Regions from separate parts of the Streptomyces sp. NPDC017943 genome, predicted to be linked through region 1. Evidence: riboswitches for the same ligand, from Rfam matches in the RefSeq annotation. Region 1 holds a riboswitch; the other holds the start of a gene.
The links. Region 1 has a riboswitch for S-adenosylmethionine ahead of ACH4C6_RS26985 (aminotransferase class V-fold PLP-dependent enzyme). Riboswitches for the same ligand answer to the same signal wherever they lie in the genome.
Positions count from the first base shown of each region.

Region 2: linked by a shared signal. The riboswitch ahead of thrC (threonine synthase) and the one ahead of ACH4C6_RS26985 (aminotransferase class V-fold PLP-dependent enzyme) in region 1 are both predicted to bind S-adenosylmethionine.

Region 1 is NZ_JBIRHH010000009.1:36,143-45,917, forward strand. Features, by position in the region: gene ACH4C6_RS26965 (NYN domain-containing protein) at 242-1,585, opposite strand; gene ACH4C6_RS26970 (hypothetical protein) at 1,657-1,896, opposite strand; gene ACH4C6_RS26975 (rhomboid family intramembrane serine protease) at 2,055-2,816, shown strand; gene ACH4C6_RS26980 (Lrp/AsnC family transcriptional regulator) at 2,813-3,094, shown strand; gene ACH4C6_RS26985 (aminotransferase class V-fold PLP-dependent enzyme) at 3,164-4,531, opposite strand; SAM riboswitch class IV at 4,712-4,828, opposite strand; gene trpD (anthranilate phosphoribosyltransferase) at 4,904-5,968, opposite strand; gene ACH4C6_RS26995 (cytochrome bc complex cytochrome b subunit) at 6,105-7,727, opposite strand; gene ACH4C6_RS27000 (Rieske 2Fe-2S domain-containing protein) at 7,724-8,791, opposite strand; gene ACH4C6_RS27005 (c-type cytochrome) at 8,788-9,600, opposite strand; gene ACH4C6_RS27010 (heme-copper oxidase subunit III) at 9,682-9,775, opposite strand, start outside.
Region 2 is NZ_JBIRHH010000008.1:106,389-116,163, forward strand. Features, by position in the region: gene ACH4C6_RS25445 (1-phosphofructokinase family hexose kinase) at 1-686, opposite strand, end outside; gene nagA (N-acetylglucosamine-6-phosphate deacetylase) at 810-2,021, opposite strand; gene ACH4C6_RS25455 (ROK family protein) at 2,021-2,962, opposite strand; gene ACH4C6_RS25460 (ABC transporter substrate-binding protein) at 3,095-4,348, shown strand; gene ACH4C6_RS25465 (DUF3263 domain-containing protein) at 4,404-4,652, shown strand; gene otsB (trehalose-phosphatase) at 4,790-5,629, opposite strand; gene ACH4C6_RS25475 (trehalose-6-phosphate synthase) at 5,637-7,025, opposite strand; gene ACH4C6_RS25480 (glucosyl-3-phosphoglycerate synthase) at 7,100-8,044, opposite strand; SAM riboswitch class I at 8,197-8,352, shown strand; gene thrC (threonine synthase) at 8,371-9,657, shown strand.

The DNA of each region.
Region 1 (9,775 bases):
TCCTTCTGGCCCCTCCGCCGTCTCTCCCGATGAGTGATCACCCGAGCGGAGGTTGGGGCCGACCCTAGTGACCTTCCTGTGATCAGTTCAAATCCTCAGATGAAAATTCGCGTCACGGTAAGCCATCTTTTCCCCTGGACTCACAGGCGGTGAGAGGCGCTTGACGCACCGTGGCCCACAGGCCCCGCCAATTCGGGCATCACGCCCGGACGTTGCGCATGCGGGCGTACGCCCTACAGGCTCACGTAAGGCGCTTGAGGAGCATCGCCGAGGCCACCGGCCGGGCACCTGCGCGGGCGACCCCGTCGGCCACCTCCCGGTCGGTGGAGGCCACGATGACGGGGCGGCCCGGGGGTTCGGCGCGCACCAGCTGCCGGATGAGCTCGTCGGCGGTGACGCCCGGCTTCGAGAACAGCACCCGCACCCCGCGCGGGGGTGCGAGCAGCACCGGCGCGGCCAGCTCGGCCCCGTCGAAGACGCAGGTCACCTCGGCGCCGCTCTGCGCGGCCAGTTGGGAGAGCTGCCCCAGCAGCCTCAGGCGCTGCTTCTCCAGCGGCATCTGCGGATAACCCGTTTTGGTGACGTTGTACCCGTCGACGACGAGGTGCGCCTGCGGCAGCGCGAGGAGCTGGTCGAGGACCTGCGGGTCGTTCTCCGACAGGGCGCGGGCGGCGATGTCCTTGGGTGTCATCCGGCCCGGCTCGACCGCGTCGACCGTCTCGGCCGGGCGGACGGACACCGGCGGCAGGGCCAGCTCGCGGCGCAGCCCCTGGGTGGCGTCCAGCAGGGTGTCCAGCAGCAGCCGCACCCGCATGTCCTCCACACTGCGGCCCTCACGCGCGGCCCGCCGGGCGGCCTCCAGGGCCGCCTCGGTCTCGCCGAGCCGCGCCTTCAGCCGCCGGGTCTCGCTCTCGGCGGCGGAGACCTGGGCGTGCCCCTCGGCGCGCACGGCCTCGATCTCGCCGTGCGCCTTGCGCAGGGCGGCCTCGCCGCGCTTGACGTCGCTGAGGGCGGCGCGCAGCTTGCGGTGCAGTGCCTCGCCCTCCTTCCTGGCCGACTCCAGCTCCGCGCGCAGCCGCTCGGTCTCGGACCGGGTCGCCTCCCGGGCCCGGTCGAGTTCCGCGCGCAGCCGCTCCAGCTCGGCCCGGCTCTCCTCGTCGGCCCGCTCGGCGTCGGCTCGCTGGGCCTCCTCGCCGGCGGCCGCGACCAACTTCACCCAGCCGGGCGGGCGCAGTACGTACGCCGCGGCCGCCACGTCGAGCGGGTCGGCGGCCGGGGGCGGGGAGCCGGAGTCGAGGGCGCCGGTGAGCTCCGGCTGGGTCTCCCTGAGCTTCTCCCCGATGCGCTGGCGGAACAGCGGGTCGGTCTCCAGCGCCGAGGCCATGGCGTTGCCGGCGAACTTGGCCCGCCGGTTGGGCGCGAAGCGGGCGTACTGCCGCAGCTGGGCGGGCAGCTCGCCGACGGTCAGCGAACCGAAGCCGTCGGCGACGATCTGCACGACCCGGCGGCGCACGCCGTCGGGCAGCGGACGGTCGAGCACCTCGGCGGCGCCGTCGCCCGGCTCCCCGCCCGTGGTCTCCACCATCCGTCACACCCCAATCCGTGCGGGACCCTCCCCCACTCCCGGCTTCGCCCGAGCGGGGGGGACCCCCATGCTCAGGAGCCGGCGCCCGGCCTGTCCACGAGTTCCACCTGGTCCACCGCGTTGCACCAGCGGCAGCGCACCGACTCGATGGTCTCACTGAGCACCTCGCGCTCCTCGACCTTCGGCTCTCCGGCCAGGTCGAGGTGGACGTACTCGACGACCTTCGACGAGCGGGTGACGTCGAACCGCGTGAGGTTGCCGCAGAGGGTGCAGCGCCAGCGCGTCCCGGCGGTCGGCAGGGGAACCGTCATCGTGACCTGTTCTCTTTCCTCTAGTGTCCGTGACGCCACCGGCATCCCCGGTGCGTGTGGCTCGTAACCCTACGGCCTGGGGGGTGCCCGCCGCCCACGTGTCCACGGCGGCGAGGCGGTCTGTCCGGCTGCGTCCCCTTACGTCATGCTCTGTAGTCATGATCCGCAAGTGGAGTGCGTCGTTCGTCCGGGCCGGCAGGGCGGCCGGAGGGGCGTCGGCACCGGTGACGTACTCGCTGATCGCCCTGTGCTGCCTGGTCTTCCTGGCCGGGCCCGGTTCGGGCCTGAATCCGGCGTACGGCACGGGCGACGAGCTGCTGGCGGCGCAGCGGGCCTACTTCCGCCGCTGGGGGGTGGTCCCCGCGGAGCTGTTCGACGGCTCCGCCCACACCGGCGGCTCGGTCCTCACCCCCGTGACCGCGCTGTTCGTCCACGGCAGCTGGGTGCACCTGCTCGGCAACATGCTCTTCCTCTACGTCTTCGGGGCGATGACCGAGGAACGCATGGGCCGCGTGCAGTTCCTGCTGTTCTACACCGGCTGCGGCTGCCTGGCCCTGCTCGGCTACGCCGTCGCCAACGCGGACTCGGGACAGTCCCTGGTCGGGGCCTCGGGGGCGATCTCCGCCGTCCTCGGCGCGTTCCTGTACCTGTTCCCGCGGGCCCGGGTGACCAGTCTCCTGCCGTTCCTGTTCTTCCTGCCGGTGCGCTTCCCGGCGTGGGTCGTGCTGCCGTTCTGGGCGGCCCTGCAATGGCTGGCGGCGGGACGTGCCTCGGACGGGCCCGGGGTGGCCTACCTGGCCCACCTGATCGGATTCGGGCTGGGCTTCGGCTACGCGTCCGTGCGCTACGGCCGTCCGACCGGCCCGACTAGAGTGAGGACCGCCCCTGCTCCGGCCCCCGAGGGAGAGAACCAGCCGTGATCACCGCGATCGTCCTCATCAAGACCAGCGTGGACCGGATCCCCGAGATCGCGGAGTCGATCGCGGCGCTGGAGAACGTCAGCGAGGTCTTCTCGGTCACCGGCACCTACGACCTGATCGCGATGGTCCGGGTGAGCCGGCACGAGGACCTGGCCGAGGTCATCCCCGGCCGGATCAGCAAGATCCCCGGGGTGGAGGGCACGGACACGCACGTGGCGTTCCGCACCTACTCGCAGCACGACCTGGAGGCCGCGTTCTCCATCGGCCTGGACGCGTAGCCCCGGTCGCGGGGCCCTGCGGGCGATCGTCCCGAGGGCCCGGCCACCGCCGCTCCCGGCCCACGCTCCTCACACGGAGGTGTCCGGCACGCAGCGGCCGTCCTCGGTGCGGTAGTTCCACTTCGCCCCGTCGGTCACCAGCTCCCGCACGGCCCGGACGAAACGCTCCACGTGCTCGTCCGGCGTGCCCGCCCCGAAGCTCACCCGGATGGCGTTGAGCGCCTTCTCGCCCGGCGCGGCCTCCGGCGCCCCGCACTCGCCCTGCTGCTGCGGGTCACCGCCGAGCAGCGTGCGCACCAGCGGGTGGGCGCAGAACAGCCCGTCCCGGACGCCGATGCCGTACTCGGCGGAGAGCGCGGCGGCGAAGTGGGAGCTGTTCCAGCCGTCCACGACGAAGGAGAGCACGCCGACACGCGGCGCGTCGTCGCCGAAGAGGGACAGGACCCGGACCTGGGGCACCTCGGCGAGCCCCTGGCGCACCCGGTCGATCAGGTACTGCTCGCGGGCGACCAGCGTGTCGAACCCGGCCTCGGTGAGGGCCTTGCAGGCGGAGGCGATGGAGTAGGCGCCGATGACGTTCGGGGAGCCGGCCTCGTGGCGAGCGGCGCTGTCGTGCCACTCCACGTCGACGCCACCGTCCTCCCGGCGCGTGACCTTGCGGGAGGCGCCGCCGCCCGCGAGGTACGGCTCGGCCGCGCGCAGCCAGTCGGACCGGCCGGCCAGCACGCCGGAGCCGAAGGGCGCGTACAGCTTGTGCCCGGAGAAGGCGACCCAGTCGACGTCGAGGTCCGCGACGGAGACGGGGTGGTGCGGGGCCAGCTGGGCGGCGTCCAGCACGATCCGGGCGCCGTGGGCGTGCGCGGCCGCCGCGAGCTCCCGCACGGGCCACAGTTCCCCGGTGACGTTGGAGGCGCCGGTGACGCACACGAGGGCGGGGCCGTGGGGGTCCCGGTCGGCCAGGGCCCGCTCCAGGGCCTCGACGGCCTCGCGGTGGCTCCTCGGGGCGTCGAGGCAGGTGACCTGGGCGTCGCGCCAGGGCAGCAGGGAGGCGTGGTGCTCGGTCTCGAAGACGAAGACCCGGCAGTCCTCCGGCAGGGCGGCGGCGAGGAGGTTGAGGGAGTCGGTGGTGGACCGGGTGAACACCACCTGGTCGCCGTCCCGGCAGCCGAGGAACTCCGCGACCGTGCGGCGGGCGTTCTCGAACAGGTCGGTGGACAGCTGGGACAGGTACCCGGCGCCCCGGTGGACGCTGCCGTAGTAGGGCGCGTAGGCGGCGACGTCGTCCCAGACGCGCTGGAGCGCCGGGGCGCTGGCAGCGTAGTCGAGCGCGGCGTAGGTGACCTCTCCGCCGGTCACCAGCGGCACGGTGACGTCCCGGCCCAGAACGGGCAGCGGGGCGCAGACGGACTGTTCGGCGGCAACGGCGGAGACGGACATGGTGAACTCCCGTGAGATCAGGCGGGACCACCCGCGGGCCCGATGGGCTGCCGGCGGGGGTGAGGAAAGGAAGAGGGGATGCGGAGGCGGGGCTCTGCGGCCCTATCGCATTCGCTGACTCACGGAGAACTCCTCGACGACCAGGACCCCTGGTCCCACACTTCTCACAAGCGTGCGAGGGGTCCGCGCTTGCCGCAGACCTCGCTGCCTGCGGCCTGGTCTTCACCCGGGGCACCCCGCCACGGACGGAGGGTTGCCGGACAGTCGGCCGGGGCCTCATGACTGTCACTCATGACCTGTTCAGGAACGTACGCGAAAAGATCGGCGCCCCGCAACCCGGGTCCGGATCGCGGGACGCCCTCGTCGCAGCCGCTAGGCGTTGGTCGCGGCCACCCAGCGCTCCAGGGTCCGCTTGGCCGCCCCGGAGTCGATCGACTCCGCCGCCTTCGCCATGCCGGCGCCGAGCTGCTCGGCCAGCGTCCCCGTGCCCGGCTCCAGCGCCACCAGGGCCGCCGCCGCGTTCAGCAGGACGGCGTCGCGGACGGGGCCGGTCTCGCCGTCCAGCAGCCGGCGGGCGACCTCCGCGTTGTAGGAGGCGTCCGCGCCGCGCAGCGCCTCGACCGGGACAAGCTCCAGACCCACGTCACGCGGGTCGAAGGCCTCCTCGGCCACCCTGCCGTCCCGGACGATCCAGACCCGGGAGGTGGACGTGGTGGTCAGTTCGTCGAGGCCGTCGTCGCCGCGGAAGACCAGCGACGAGTGGCCGCGCCCGGCGAAGACGCCCGCGACGATGGGCGCCATGCGCGGGTCGGCCACGCCGACGGCCTGGGCACGGACCTTCGCGGGGTTGGTCAGCGGACCCAGGACGTTGAAGATCGTCCGGATGCCCAACTGGCCGCGGGCCGCGCCCGCGTAGCGCATCGAGGGGTGGAACTTCGCCGCGAAGCAGAAGGTGATCCCGGCCTCTTCGGCCACGCCGGCCACCCGGTGCGTCGGCAGTTCCAGGTTGACGCCGAGCTTCTCCAGGACGTCCGAGGCCCCGGACGCCGAGGAGGCGGCCCGGTTGCCGTGCTTGACGACCTTGGCGCCCGTGCCGGCGATGACGATGGCCGACATGGTGGAGATGTTGACGGTCTTCGCCCCGTCGCCGCCCGTGCCGACGATGTCGACCGCCGGTCCGGGCACCTCGATCACGTTGGCGTGCGCGTACATCGCCCGGACGAACCCGGAGATCTCCTCGACGGTCTCGCCCTTGGCGCGCAGCGCGACCACGAAGCCGGCGATCTGCGCGTCCGTGGCCTCGCCGCGCATGATCAGGTCCATCGCCCAGGCGGTGTCGTCGGCGGTCAGGTCCCGGCCCTGAAGCAGGCCGTTCAGCAGCAGGGGCCAGGAGCGGGCCGCCGCGGTGTCGCCTCCGGCGGGGATCACAGCGCTCATAAGCCGCTCCAGGGTCAGGTGTCCCGCACTGCGGGACGGAATGTCTCGACGCGTCCACCCTATCCACCCCCGGACAGGCCGAAGGGCCCCGTCCCAACACCGGACGAGGCCCTTCTGTGGCGTGGCGAAGCAGTGATCAGTGGTGGCCGTGGCCGCTCGTGATCTCCCGGTACTCCTCGACGGTGGGCTTCGGGATCTGGGAGCCGTCGCCGTAGTAGGCGTCGCTGAGCTTGGCGCGCAGCTTCTCGGAACCCTTCACCTTGCGCTCGACGCCGTTCTCGTCGACCGTCGGGCCGATCTCGGCCGGCTTGTACTGCTCGTGCGCCGTGAGCGTGTACATCTGCTCCTGGCTGAGCGGCTCGTGCACCTCGATGAACTCACCGTGCGGCAGGCGCTTGATGATGCCCGACTCGCGGCCGTGCAGCACCTTCTCCTTGTCCCGGCGCTGGAGGCCGAGACAGATGCGCTTGGTGACGACGAAGGCGACGACCGGGCCGAGGAAGAACCCGATCCGGACGAACCAGGTGACCGCGTTGATCGACAGGTGGAAGTGGGTCGCGACGATGTCGTTGCCACCGCCGATCAGCATGATCACGTAGCCGGTGACCCAGGCGACACCCACGGCCGTGCGGGTCGGGGCGTTGCGCGGACGGTCCAGGATGTGGTGCTCGCGCTTGTCCCCGGTGATCCAGGACTCGATGAACGGGTACAGGGCGATGATCGCGAGGAACAGGCCGAAGAGGACCAGCGGGATGAACACGCCCAGGACGAGCGTGTGACCCCAGAAGTTGATCTCCCAGCCCGGCATCGCGCGGACCAGACCCTCGGCGAAGCCCATGTACCAGTCGGGCTGGGCACCGGTCGACACCTGGTCGGGGCGGTAGGGGCCCAGGACCCAGATCGGGTTGACGGTCGCGATGCCGGCGATGGCCGCGATGACACCGAAGACCAGGAAGAAGAAGCCTCCGGCCTTGGCCATGTAGACCGGCAGCAGCGGCATGCCGACGACGTTCTTGTTGGTCCGTCCGGGACCCGCGAACTGCGTGTGCTTGTGGTAGAAGACCAGGATCAGGTGGCCGACCACGAGCCCGAGCATGATGCCCGGCAGCAGCAGGATGTGGATCGAGTAGAACCGGGCGACGAAGTCGGTGCCCGGGAACTCCCCGCCGAACAGGAACATCGAGATGTACGTGCCCACGATCGGCACGGACAGGATCGCGCCCTGCGTGAAGCGGACACCGGTGCCGGAGAGCAGGTCGTCCGGGAGCGAGTAGCCGGTGAAACCGGTGAACATGCCGAGGACGAACAGCAGGAAGCCGAACAGCCAGTTGATCTCGCGCGGCTTGCGGAACGCGCCGGTGAAGAAGACGCGCATCATGTGCACGAACATGCCGGCGAGGAAGATGATCGCCGCCCAGTGGTGGATCTGCCGGATCAGCAGACCGCCGCGGACGTCGAAGCTGATGTCCAGCGTGGAGGCGAACGCCTCCGACATCAGCTGCCCCTGGAGCGGGACGTAACTGCCGTGGTACTCCACCTCGTTCATCGACGGGTGGAAGAACAGCGTCAGGTACACACCCGTCAGGATGATGATGATGAAGCTGTAGAGGCAGATCTCACCGAGCATGAAGGACCAGTGGTCCGGGAAGATCTTGCGCATGTTGGCCTTGGCCAGGGAGTAGATCCCCAGGCGGCCGTCGGCCCAGTCGGCGACCCGCTCTCCGGCGGGTGCCTTGCGGCGTGTCTGTGCAGTGCTCATCCGCGCTCCCAGAAGGCAGGGCCGACGGGCTCTTCGAAGTCGCCGAGCGCCTCGAGGTAGCCCTCGTCGTTCACGCCGATGCGCAGCTGCGGCAGGGCGTGACCGGCGGGACCGAAGATCACTCGGGCACCGTCGGACAGGTCGAAGGTGGACTGGTGGCAGGGGCAGAGCACGTGGTGCGTCTGCTGCTCGTACAGGGAGATCGGGCAGCCGACGTGGGTGCAGATCTTCGAGTACGCGACGATGCCCTCGTGCGACCACTCGAGCTCGCGCTTGTCCTTGATGTTCTCCGGCTGGATCCGGACGATCATCAGGGCGGCCTTGGCGATCTCGTTCTGGAAGTCGTGGTCGTGCTCCTCCAGGCCCTCGGGCTTGGCGAAGGTCAGCGAACCGACCGCGACGTCGGAGGGGCGCAGCGGCTCGTTGGTGTTCATGTTGACGAGCAGCTTGCCCTTGGACCACAGCGTGTGGCGGAGCTTCTCGCCGGGCAGCGGGCCGAGGTCGCGCAGCAGCACGACACCGGAGAGCGGGACCAGCGTCAGCGCGCCGAGCATGGTGTTGCGGATCAGCTTGCGACGGCCGAGCGCGGACTCCTTGGCGCCCTGCTTGAAGTCGGCGAAGACCTTCTCGCGGACTTCGGGCTCCGCCTCGATCGGGTGACGCTCGTCGGCGATCTCCACGTCCGACATCAGGGTGCGGGCCCAGTGGACGGCGCCCGCGCCGATGCAGAACAGCGCGATGCCGAGCGTGACGCCCAGCGCGAAGTTCAGCGCGCTGATGTGACCCAGCGGGAAGATGTAGACCGACTTGTCGACCGGGATCGCCACGAACGCGGCGATGAAGGCGATGGTGGCCAGCATCGACACCGTGAACATCAGGGCGACCGAGCGCTCGGACCGCTTGGCGGCCTGCTCGTCGATGTCCTGGATCCGGTGCTCGTGGGGCGGCAGGCCCGGGTCGGCGAACGGGTGCTTGTCGTCCGCGACGGTCACCACACCGTGCTCGTCGTGTCCTGCGGACTGCGCGGCGGGCAGGTTCTCTTCTGGAATGTCTTGGCTACTCATGACTTCTTGGCCTTTGCGGTCCGGGCGGCGACCCATACGGCGACGGCGATCAGTCCGCCGAGACCGAAGATCCAGCCGAACAGACCCTCGCTGACCGGCCCGAGACCGCCCAGCTCGAGGCCGCCGGGGCTCTCGGTCTTCTCGCTGTTGACCGCGTCGAGGTACGCGATGATGTCCTTCTTGTTCTTCTCCGACAGCGTGGTGTCGGAGAAGGACGGCATGTTCTGCGGGCCGGTCTGCATGGCCTCGTAGATGTGCTTCGGGGTGACGCCCTCGAGGGTCGGCGCGTACTTGCCGTGCGTGAGCGCGCCGCCCTTGCCGGTGAAGTTGTGGCACTGCGCGCAGTTGGTGCGGAACAGTTCACCGCCCTTGGCGATGTCGGCACCCTCGGGGCCGTACTGCTCCTCCGTCGGAACGGACGGACCGGCGCCCAGCGAGGCGATGTACGCCGCGAGCTGGTCGATCTCGGCCTGCGAGTAGATGTTCTTCTTCTCCGGGACCTGGGGGCCCTGGGAGGTGGCGGCCGGCATACGGCCCGTGCCCACCTGGAAGTCGACGGCCGCGGCGCCCACACCCACCAGGCTCGGCCCGTCGGAGGTGCCCTGACCGCCGGTGCCGTGGCAACTGGCGCAGCCGACGGCGTAGAGCTTCTTGCCCTCCTCGATGGTGAGGGACTGGGCGGTTTCGTCGGCCTGCGCCTTGTCCGCGGGTGCGAACACGGCGTACAGCCCCCCGGTGCATGCCAGCGCGAGGAGTAGGACCACGAGCGCCGCCAACGGGTGGCGTCGTCGTGCGGAGAGCTTTTTCACGGATTACCCCGGTGTCAGGATCTTCTGCGTCGATGCTTCTGGGATGCGCGCTTCGTCGAGCACGCGCGGTTGGGGGCCCTGCTACTTGATCATGTAGATCGTGGCGAAGAGGCCGATCCAGACGACATCGACGAAGTGCCAGTAGTAGGACACGACGATCGCAGCGGTCGCCTGC
Region 2 (9,775 bases), on a different contig from region 1:
TCCGGGGTGACCGCGAGCAGGCCCGCCGGGCCGAGAGAGGCGACCACCGCGCCCGCGCCCCGGCGCCGGGCGTCCTGCGTGGCGCGCAACGGCTCGTGGGAGCCGGTCAGTTCGGCCAGTTCGTCGGCGTTCGGCTTGATGATGTCGGGGCGGGCCGCCACCCCCCGCCGCAGCGGTTCACCACTGGTGTCGAGCAGGACCGGCACCCCGGCGGCCCGGGCCGTGCGGACCAGGCCCGCGTACGCGCCCACCGGCACACCCGGCGGCAGGCTGCCGCACAGCGCCACCGCCGAGGCGCCGGACAGCAGGCCGGCGTAGGCCTCCTGGAAGGCCGACCACTCCGCGGGCAGGACGTGCGGGCCCGGCTCGTTCAGCTGGGTGGTGTCGCCGGCGCGCTCGTCGACCACGGCGATGGTGCGGCGGGTGGCGCCGGAGACGGGGACCAGCGCGTCCACCACCCCCGGCACTGCCGCGAGCCCCTCCCGGACCACGCGGCCGGTCGGGCCGCCGGTGAATCCGGTCACCGTGACCTCGTGGCCGAGGGTCGCGAGGACCCGGGCCACGTTGAGGCCCTTGCCGCCGGGGCGTTCGGTCACGTCGGTGACGCGGTGGGAGGTGTGCGGCCGGAGGGACCGCACGCGATAGGTGATGTCGAGAGCGGTGTTCAGCGTGACTGTGAGGATCACCTCGGCCGACCTCCCCCGGGAAACGCGCTTGTCGCCGTGGACCTGGTGAAGCCTGATCATGCCAAAGAGACGGCGGCCGGCCCAGTCCCGGACTCGGCCACCGTCTTCCGACTGCGGGACGGATCAGCCCAGTTGGGGACCGACCACCCATTCACCCCGGCGCATCACGCCCTTGAGGTCGAAGGCGGAGTCCAGAACCAGCAGGTCGGCGGACTTGCCGGGCTCCAGGGAGCCGATCGTGTCGTCCATGCCGAGCAGCCGGGCCGGGGTGGCGGACAGCGCCGTCACCGCGTCCTCGACGGACAGGCCGTCGACCGTGACGGCCCGCTTGAAGGCGCGGTCCTGGGTGAGGGTGGAACCGGCGATCGTGCCGTCCTCCACCAGGCGGGCCACGCCGTCGGCGACCTCCACCTCCAGCGGGCCGAGCCAGTAGCGGCCGTCGCCGAAACCGGCCGCGTCCATCGCGTCGGTGATGAACGCGACCCGCCGGGCGCCCGCGTGATGGAACGCCAACTGGAGGGCCGCGGGGTGGAGATGCGTGCCGTCGTTGATCAGCTCGACGGTGATCCGCTCGTCCTCCAGCAGGGCGGTGATCGGGCCGGGGGCGCGGTGGCCGAGCGGGGGCATGGCGTTGAACAGGTGTGTGGCGACCGTGGCGCCGGCGTCGATGGCCTCGACGGTCTGCTCGTAGGAGGCGTCCGTGTGGCCGATCGCCGCGATGACGCCGTGCTCGGCCAGGAGGCGCACGGAGTCCAGGCCGCCGGGCAGTTCGGTGGCGAGGGTGACCATCATGGCCCGGCCCCGGGCCGCGTCGATCAGCTTGCGGACCTCCGCCGCGTCCGGGTCGCGCAGCAGCTCCTCGGAGTGGGCGCCCTTGCGGCAGGGGGAGATGAACGGGCCCTCGAAGTGGATGCCGGCGATCTCGCCCTGCTCGGCGAGCTCGCTCAGCAGGCCCGCGCGCCGGGTGAGGAAGTCCATGTCGCCGGTGACGGTGGAGGCGACCAGGGTGGTCGTGCCGTGCAGGCGGTGGGTGTGGATGCCCTTGAGGATGTCGTCGACCGAGCCGGAGGTGAAGGAGGCTCCGCCACCGCCGTGGTTGTGGATGTCGACGAAGCCGGGGATGACGTAGTGGTCGGTCACGTCGATGACCTGGGCGTTCTCCGGCGGGGTGGCGGCGATGCGGGTGCCGTCGACGGCTACCTGGCCATCGTCGACAATTCCCGTGGGCAGGACCACGGACGCGCCGGTGAGAACCGTGGGATGTCCGGCCGTCGCGGGGTGCGGGTGCGTCGGGGCTTGTCGCGCAGTTCCCCGCGCCCCTGAGGCGTTGGTCATCAGGGAGTTACCTCCGTGCGGTCGGTTCGGTCGAGGAGATCCCAGGCCAGGAGCCCGGCGCCCAGGCATCCGGCGGCGTCGCCCAGGGCCGCCGGGACGATCGACGGCTCCTTCTGGAAGGTGATGCGGCTGCGGATCGCCTCACGCAGGGGCGTGAAGAGGGTGTCCCCGGCCTCCGCCAGGCCGCCGCCGACGATCAGGACGCGCGGGTCCAGCAGGGTCAGGGCCGTGACCAGTCCGTCGGCCAGGGCGTCCACGGCCTCCTGCCACACCGCGCATGCCCTGGGGTCGCCCGCGTCCACCGCCTTGGCGCAGTCCGCCGCGTCCGCGCCCGGGGTGCCGGAGGCCGCTGCCCAGGTCTCGCTGACGGCCGCCGCCGAGGCGAACCGCTCCAGGCAGCCGCGCTGCCCGCACGGGCAGGGGGCACCGCCGGGGCGGACGACGACGTGGCCGATCTCGCCCGCGAAGCCGTGCGCACCCGCCTCGACCCGGCCGTCGACGCCGATGGCGCCCGCGATGCCGGTGCCGAGCGCCACGAACAGGAACCGGTCCGCGCCCCGGCCCGCCCCGACCCGGCCCTCGGCGAGGCCGCCGGTGCGCACGTCGTGGCCGAGGGCGACGGGGACGCCCAGCCGCTCGGTGAGCAGGTCGCGCAGCGGGACGTCGCGCCAGCCGAGGTTCGCCGCGTAGGCGGCGACGCCCCGGGCCTCGTCGACGATGCCGGGGACGGCCACGCCGGCGGCGGAGGCGGGCGTGCCGAACTGCTCGGTGCCGTACGCGTGCAGCTCGGCGGCGAAGTCGACGATGGCCGCGACGACCGCGTCCGGGCCGTGCGCGCGGCCGGTCGCCCGGCGGGCCCGGTGCAGTACCTCGCCCCCGGGTCCGGCCAGGGCGGCCTTCATCCCGGTGCCGCCCACGTCGAGGGCGATGACATGTCTCACGGGGACAGTGTGACCCGGGGACCCGCAAGAGGTCTAGTCCACTCACGTGGTGTAGACCTTGTTCCGGATATCGAAAAGTTTCGAACGGCGGTGACGCCAGGGGTGGGGAAGACAGCGGTGCAGCGGCGGCGGATGGCAGGAACGGTCGCGGTGGTGTCCGCACTGGGCATGACGGCGGTTCTCGGGGGCTGCGGGGATACGGGCGACTCGGCCGACGTCACGCTGAAGCTGGTCGCCGCCGACTACGGCGACAGCGCCGCCAACAGCTCGGAGAAGTACTGGGAGAAGCTGGCCGCGGAGTACGAGGCCGACCACCCCGGCGTGAACGTGGACGTCAGCGTCTACTCCTGGAACGACGTCGACCGCAAGGTCAAGGAGATGGTCGCGGCCGGTGACCCGCCGGACCTGGCGCAGATCGGCGCGTACGCCGACTACGCGGCGCGCGGCCGGCTCTACAAGGCCGACGAACTGCTCTCCATACCCGTGCAGGCCGACTTCCTCGGGCAGTTGGCCACCGCCGGGCAGGTGAACGGCGTCCAGTACGGCATGCCGTTCGCCTCCTCCACGCGGGTCCTCTTCTACAACAAGTCCCTCTTCGCCAAGGCCGGCATCACCCCGCCCGAGACCTGGGACGAGCTGGCCGAGGACGCGGAGAAGCTCAAGGCGAAGGGCGTGAAGTACCCCTACGCCCTGCCCCTCGGGCCGGAGGAGGCGCAGGCCGAGACGATGCAGTGGATGCTCGGCGGCGGGGGCGGCTACACCGACACCTCCGGCAGCTACGCCATCGACTCCCCGGACAACATCGGCACGTTCACCTGGCTGAAGGACGAACTGGTCGGCAAGGGCCTGACCGGGCCGGTCGCGCCGGGGAAGCTCAACCGGGCCGCCGCGTTCTCCGCGTTCGCCGACGGGGAGGTCGGCATGCTGACGGGCCATCCCTCGCTGATGGGGATGGCGGAGAAGAAGGGCGTCGACTACGGGATGGTGCCGCTGCCGGGCAAGGACGGCAGGAGCCGCTCCACCCTCGGTGTCGCCGACTGGATGATGGCCTTCCGCAAGAACGGCCACCGCGACGAGGCCGGGGACTTCCTCGACTTCGTCTACAGCGAGAAGAACGTGCTGGCCTTCTCCCGCGAGTACGACCTGCTGCCGGTGACGAACTCGGCGTCCGCGACCATGGCCGCCGCAGACCGGGACAAGCACCTCGGGCCGTTCCTGGAGGAGCTGCCCGCCTCCGAGATCTACCCGGTGGGCAAGACGTCCTGGGCCGAGGTCAGCGCGCAGGTCAAGCAGCAGATCGGCAAGGCCGTGGCCCCCGGGGGCAGCGTCTCGGGCGTCCTCGGCCACCTCCAGGCGTCGGCGAGCCGGGCGGAGAGCGCGGAGTAGCGCGGAGGCGTGCGCGGGAGCGCGGCTGTCGGTGGCAGGGGTTACGGTGCCGGGCATGGACGAGGAGAGCGGCGGCGGGACGGGGCTCGGGCGCAGGGAGCGGGACATCCTGGCGCTGGAGGGGCGTGGCTTTCCCGGCCCGGGCGCGAAGGAGCGGGCCATACGTGAGGAGCTGGGTCTCGCGCCGGTCCGCTACTACCAGCTCCTGAACGCCCTGCTGGACGACCCTCGGGCTCTCGCCCATGCGCCGGTGACGGTCAATCGGTTGCGGCGGGTGCGGGAGCGGCGGCGGGCGGAGCGGTGACGTCGGTCGTGGGTCCCCGGCCCTCCGGGGGACCCCGGGTTGTCCGTCGTCTGCGGGTGCGTCGTGGCTGTTCGCGCAGTTCCCCGCGCCCCTGAAAGCGTTTGCGCAGTTCCCCGCGCCCCTTGAGGGGTGGTTTCTCAGGGGATCTGGTCTGCCAGGGCTTGGAGTAGGTGGACGATGCCCTCGGGGCCGGGGACCACTACGTCTGCGCGGGCGCGCAGTTCGGTCACCTCGTCGCTGCCGCTGCACACCAGCAGGCCCGGGGTGCCCTCCGCGCGGAGGGTGTCCACGGCGGTGTAGGCGGGCAGGTCGCCCAGGTCGTCGCCGGCGTACAGGACGCAGCCCGCGCCGATCTCGCGGGCGAAGCCGGTCAGGGCGACCCCCTTGTCCATGCCGGGCGGGCGCAGCTCCAAAACCATGCGGCCGGGCTCGACGATCAGGCCGTGGCGGGCAGCCAGCGCGGTGAGCGGTTCGCGCAGGGCCTCGAAGGTGCCCTGCGGATCGGCCGCGCGCCGGGTGTGCACGGCCACGGCCCGGCCCTTGTCCTCCACGTGGGTCCCGGTGCCCCCCAGCAGCCCGGGCAGCTCGGCGCGCACGGCGTCGACCCCGGGGTGCGCCGGCGGGGCGGTGACCTCACCCGTCCGGGCGTCCCAGCGCTCGGCGCCGTAGTGCCCGAGGACGACCAGGTGCTCCAGGCCGGGTGCGTCCGCGAAGGCGCCGTTGCGGACGGCGACCTCGGCCGGCCGGCCCGTGATCACCGCGACGGCGGCCACCTTCGGCGCGAGCGCCGCGAGTGCGGACAGGGCCTCCGGGTGGGCCCGGGCCCGCTCGGGGTCGGCCACGATCGGCGCGAGCGTCCCGTCGAAGTCGAGGCCGATCAGGGCCTTGCCCGGACCGGCGAGCAGGGCGTCCAGGCCCTCCTGGCCGGCCTCGGTGACGGGGGCGGGCAGCGGCTGGGACGCGGGCGTGGTGCTCATCTGCCGCTCAGCCCCTCAGCGCGTCGAGCTGCTCGACGAACCAGCGTGCGGGCGGCAGTGCCGTGGCCGCCGCCGCCAGGCGCTTGCTGCGCTCGGTCCGCTCCTCCGGGCGCATCGACAGGGCCTCGTGCAGGGCCTCGGCCGTGCCGGTGACGTCGTACGGGTTGACGGTGATCGCGTCCTCGCCCAGCTCCTCGTGCGCCCCCGCCTCGCGGGACAGCACCAGCGCGCAGCCCGCGTCCGAGACGACCGGGACCTCCTTGGCCACCAGGTTCATCCCGTCGCGGATGGGGTTGACCAGGGCCACGTCGGCCAGCCGGTACGCGGCCAGGGACCGGGCGAAGTCGTCCTTGACGTGCAGCACGACCGGCGTCCAGCCCGGCGTGCCGAACTCGGCGTTGATCTCGTCGGCCAGGCGCTGCACCTCGGCCGTGTAGTCCCGGTACACCGCGAGGTCCTGCCGGGAGGGGTAGGCGAAGGCCACGTGCACCACGCGCTCGCGCCACTCGCCGTGGGCCTCGAGCAGCCGCCGGTAGGCCAGCAGGCCGCGCACGATGTTCTTCGACAGCTCGGTGCGGTCGACCCGGACGATGGTGCGGCGGCCCTGGCCGATCTCCTGCCGCAGCGCGGTGATCCGCTCCTCGACGTCCGGCTCGTGGGCCCGCTCGCGCAGGAAGTCCGCGTCGGCGCCGAGGCCGTGCACGCCGATCCGCGTGCCGCCGAGCCCGCCCGCGAACCGCTCGGCGCAGTCGGTGAACGCGTCCGCCCAGCGCTGGGTGAGGAAGCCGAGCCGGTCCGCGCCGAGCATGCCGCGCAGCACCTGCCCGGCCACGTCGTCCGGCAGCATCCGGAAGTACTCGGGCGGCGCCCACGGCGTGTGCGAGAAGTGGCCGATCCTGAGGTCCGGGCGCAGCTCGCGCAGCATGCCCGGCACCAGCGTCAGGTGGTAGTCCTGCACCACGACCGCCGCGCCCTGCGCCGCCTCCTCGGCCAGCGCCTCGGCGAACGCCCGGTTGTACGTCTCGTAGGACGCCCACTGGCGGCGGAACTCCGCGTCGAAGACCGGCTCCAGGGGGGTCTGGTAGAGCATGTGGTGGACGAACCACAGCACCGAGTTGGCGATGCCGTTGTAGGCGTCGGCGTGCACGTCGGCCGGGATGTCCAGCATCCGCACGCCGTCCTCGCCGACACCGCGCCGCACGGCCTCCCGGTCGCCGTCGGACAGCGCCGAGCAGACCCACAGGGCGTCCGCGTCGGAGCCGATCGCCGAGAGCCCCGAGACCAGACCGCCGCCGCCCCGTCTGGCGTTCAGCGAACCGTCGTCACCGACCGTGTAGGAGACCGGGCCGCGGTTGGAGGCCACCAATACCCGTGCAGAACCGTACGTCGAACCCATAGGCCTCAACCTAGCCCGGCCTGTAAACGCTCAAACGTACGGACCTGCCGCGCCCGGCCGAAAAACATCCCGGGTCAGGCGGCCCGCCGCGCCTGGTACTCGGCGATCTCCACCATCGGCGGGCGTTCCTCGGTGTCCACGGAGTACGTGCGCGGTTCGAAGCCGTCCCCGGTCCGCTCGAACTGGGTCAGGGACGGCCGGATCAGATGCCCCCGGGCCAGCCGCAGCTGGGCCGTGCGGTAGATCTCGGCGGCCATCCGCCCGAGTGCCTGCCCGTCCTGGTGCCGGTGCTTGCGCACGCCGACGTCGACCTGGGCGAGCGCGTCGAGGCCGGCCAGGTGCAGCGCGTCGACCAGGACGCCCAGCTCCACGCCGTACCCGACGGGGAAGGGCAGCTGCTCCAGCAAGGAGCGGCGGGCCGCGTACTCGCCGCCCAGCGGCTGCACGAACCCGGCGAGCCGCGGCCAGTGCATGTTGAGCAGCGGGCGCGCCATCAGCTCGGTGACCCGGCCGCCCTGCCCGGCGGCCGCGCCGAGGGGACGGTCGTACATGGCCTTGACCAGCTCGACCTCCGGGTCGGTCAGCAGCGGGCCCACGATGCCCGAGACGAAGTCGGACGAGAACTCCCGCAGGTCCGCGTCGACGAAGCAGACGATGTCGCCGCGGGTGACGAGCAGCGAGCGCCACAGCACCTCGCCCTTGCCGGGCAGGGCGGGCAGGCGGGGCAGGATCGCGTCCCGGTGCACCACCGTCGCGCCCGCGGCGGCGGCCACCTCGGACGTGCGGTCGGCCGACCCCGAGTCGATCACCACCAGCTCGTCGACGAGCGGCACCTGCAGCATCAGGTCGTGGCGGATCGCGGCGACTATGTCGCCGACGGTCTCCTCCTCGTTCAGGGCGGGCAGCACCACGCTCACCGTGCGGCCCGTGCGCTGCTTGGCCGCCAGGACGCTGTGGAGCGGACGGTCGTGCACGGACCAGGAACGGGCGCTCAGCCAGCGATCGACTTCTTCCAGCACCGTGCTGCTCCTTGCGTTCTCTCGGCGGGACGAATGTGACGCGTCTCGCGGTTCGGACGACTATCTCAACTGTCCTGGTCGTCGGTTACAGTCTTGAACAACGCGGATGACCCTCGCATGTCCGGGGTCGCCCGCCGCCTACAACCACATACAGCTCATCCAGAGGGGCAGAGGGAAACGGCCCGATGAAGCCCCGGCAACCCTCCAGTCGGTACTCGTAGGTCACTGCTGACCACTCGGCGAGGCTCCCGGCTAGGGAAGGTGCCAAATCCGTCTCACGGCGAGATGCGTCGTGAGGAAGATGAGGAGAAAGGGCCTCGCCTCACATGGCTGTGCAGACTGTTGCAAGCACCACCGACTCCACCGTGGACCTCGGTCCCGCCGCGGCTCTCAGCTGCCGCGAGTGCGGTCATCGCGTCCCCCTCGGCCCGGTCTTCGCCTGCGAGGAGTGTTTCGGCCCGCTGGAGATCGCCTACGACTTCTCGGCCTACGACACCGAAGAGCTCCGCAAGCGCATCGAAGCGGGACCCGCGAACATCTGGCGCTACGCCCCGCTGCTGCCGGTCCCGGCCGACGTGGCGGACAAGCCGAACATCAACCCGGGCTGGACCAAGCTCGTCAAGGCCGACAACCTCGCGCGCGAGCTGGGCGTCGACGCCGGCAAGCTGTTCGTGAAGGACGACTCAGGCAACCCGACGCACTCCTTCAAGGACCGCGTCGTCGCCCAGGCCCTGGAGGCCGCGCGCGCCTTCGGCTTCACCACGCTCTCCTGCTCCTCCACCGGCAACCTCGCCGGTGCGGTGGGCGCCGCCGCGGCCCGCGCCGGCTTCCGCTCGTGCGTGTTCATCCCGCACGACCTGGAGCAGGGCAAGGTCGTCATGGCCGCGGTCTACGGCGGCGAGCTCGTCGGCATCGAGGGCAACTACGACGACGTGAACCGCTTCTGCTCGGAGCTGATCGGCGACCCGGCCGGCGAGGGCTGGGGCTTCGTCAACGTCAACCTGCGCCCCTACTACGCGGAGGGCTCCAAGACCCTCGCCTACGAGATCTGCGAACAGCTCGGCTGGCGGCTGCCGGACCAGCTGGTCGTGCCGATCGCCTCCGGCTCGCAGCTCACGAAGATCGACAAGGGGCTGCAGGAGCTGATCAAGCTCGGCCTCGTCGAGGACAAGCCGTACAAGATCTTCGGCGCGCAGGCGCTCGGCTGCTCGCCGGTGTCGACGGCGTTCAAGGCCGGGCACGACGTGGTGCGTCCGCAGAAGCCGGACACGATCGCCAAGTCCCTGGCGATCGGCAACCCGGCGGACGGGCCGTACGTGCTGGACATCGCGCGGCGCACCGGTGGCGCGGTGGAGGACGTGACGGACGAGCAGGTCGTCGACGCGATCAAGGTCCTCGCCAGGACCGAGGGGATCTTCGCGGAGACCGCCGGCGGGGTGACCGTGGGTGTGACGCGGAAGTTGATCGAGAACGGTGTTCTCGACCCGACGAAGACCACCGTGGTGCTCAACACCGGGGACGGTCTGAAGACGCTGGACGCGGTGGCCGGGACCGGGCTGACCGCGACCATCCGGCCCAGCCTGGAGTCGTTCCGGGATGCCGGGCTCGTCTGATCGTTGTTCGCTGCGGGCCGGTGGGGGCTGGTCGCGCCCACGCGGCGGAGCCGCACATCACTACAGCCCCGCGCCCCTGAGGGCGCGCCCCAGCCGTAGCTCAAGAAGAACCGGAGGA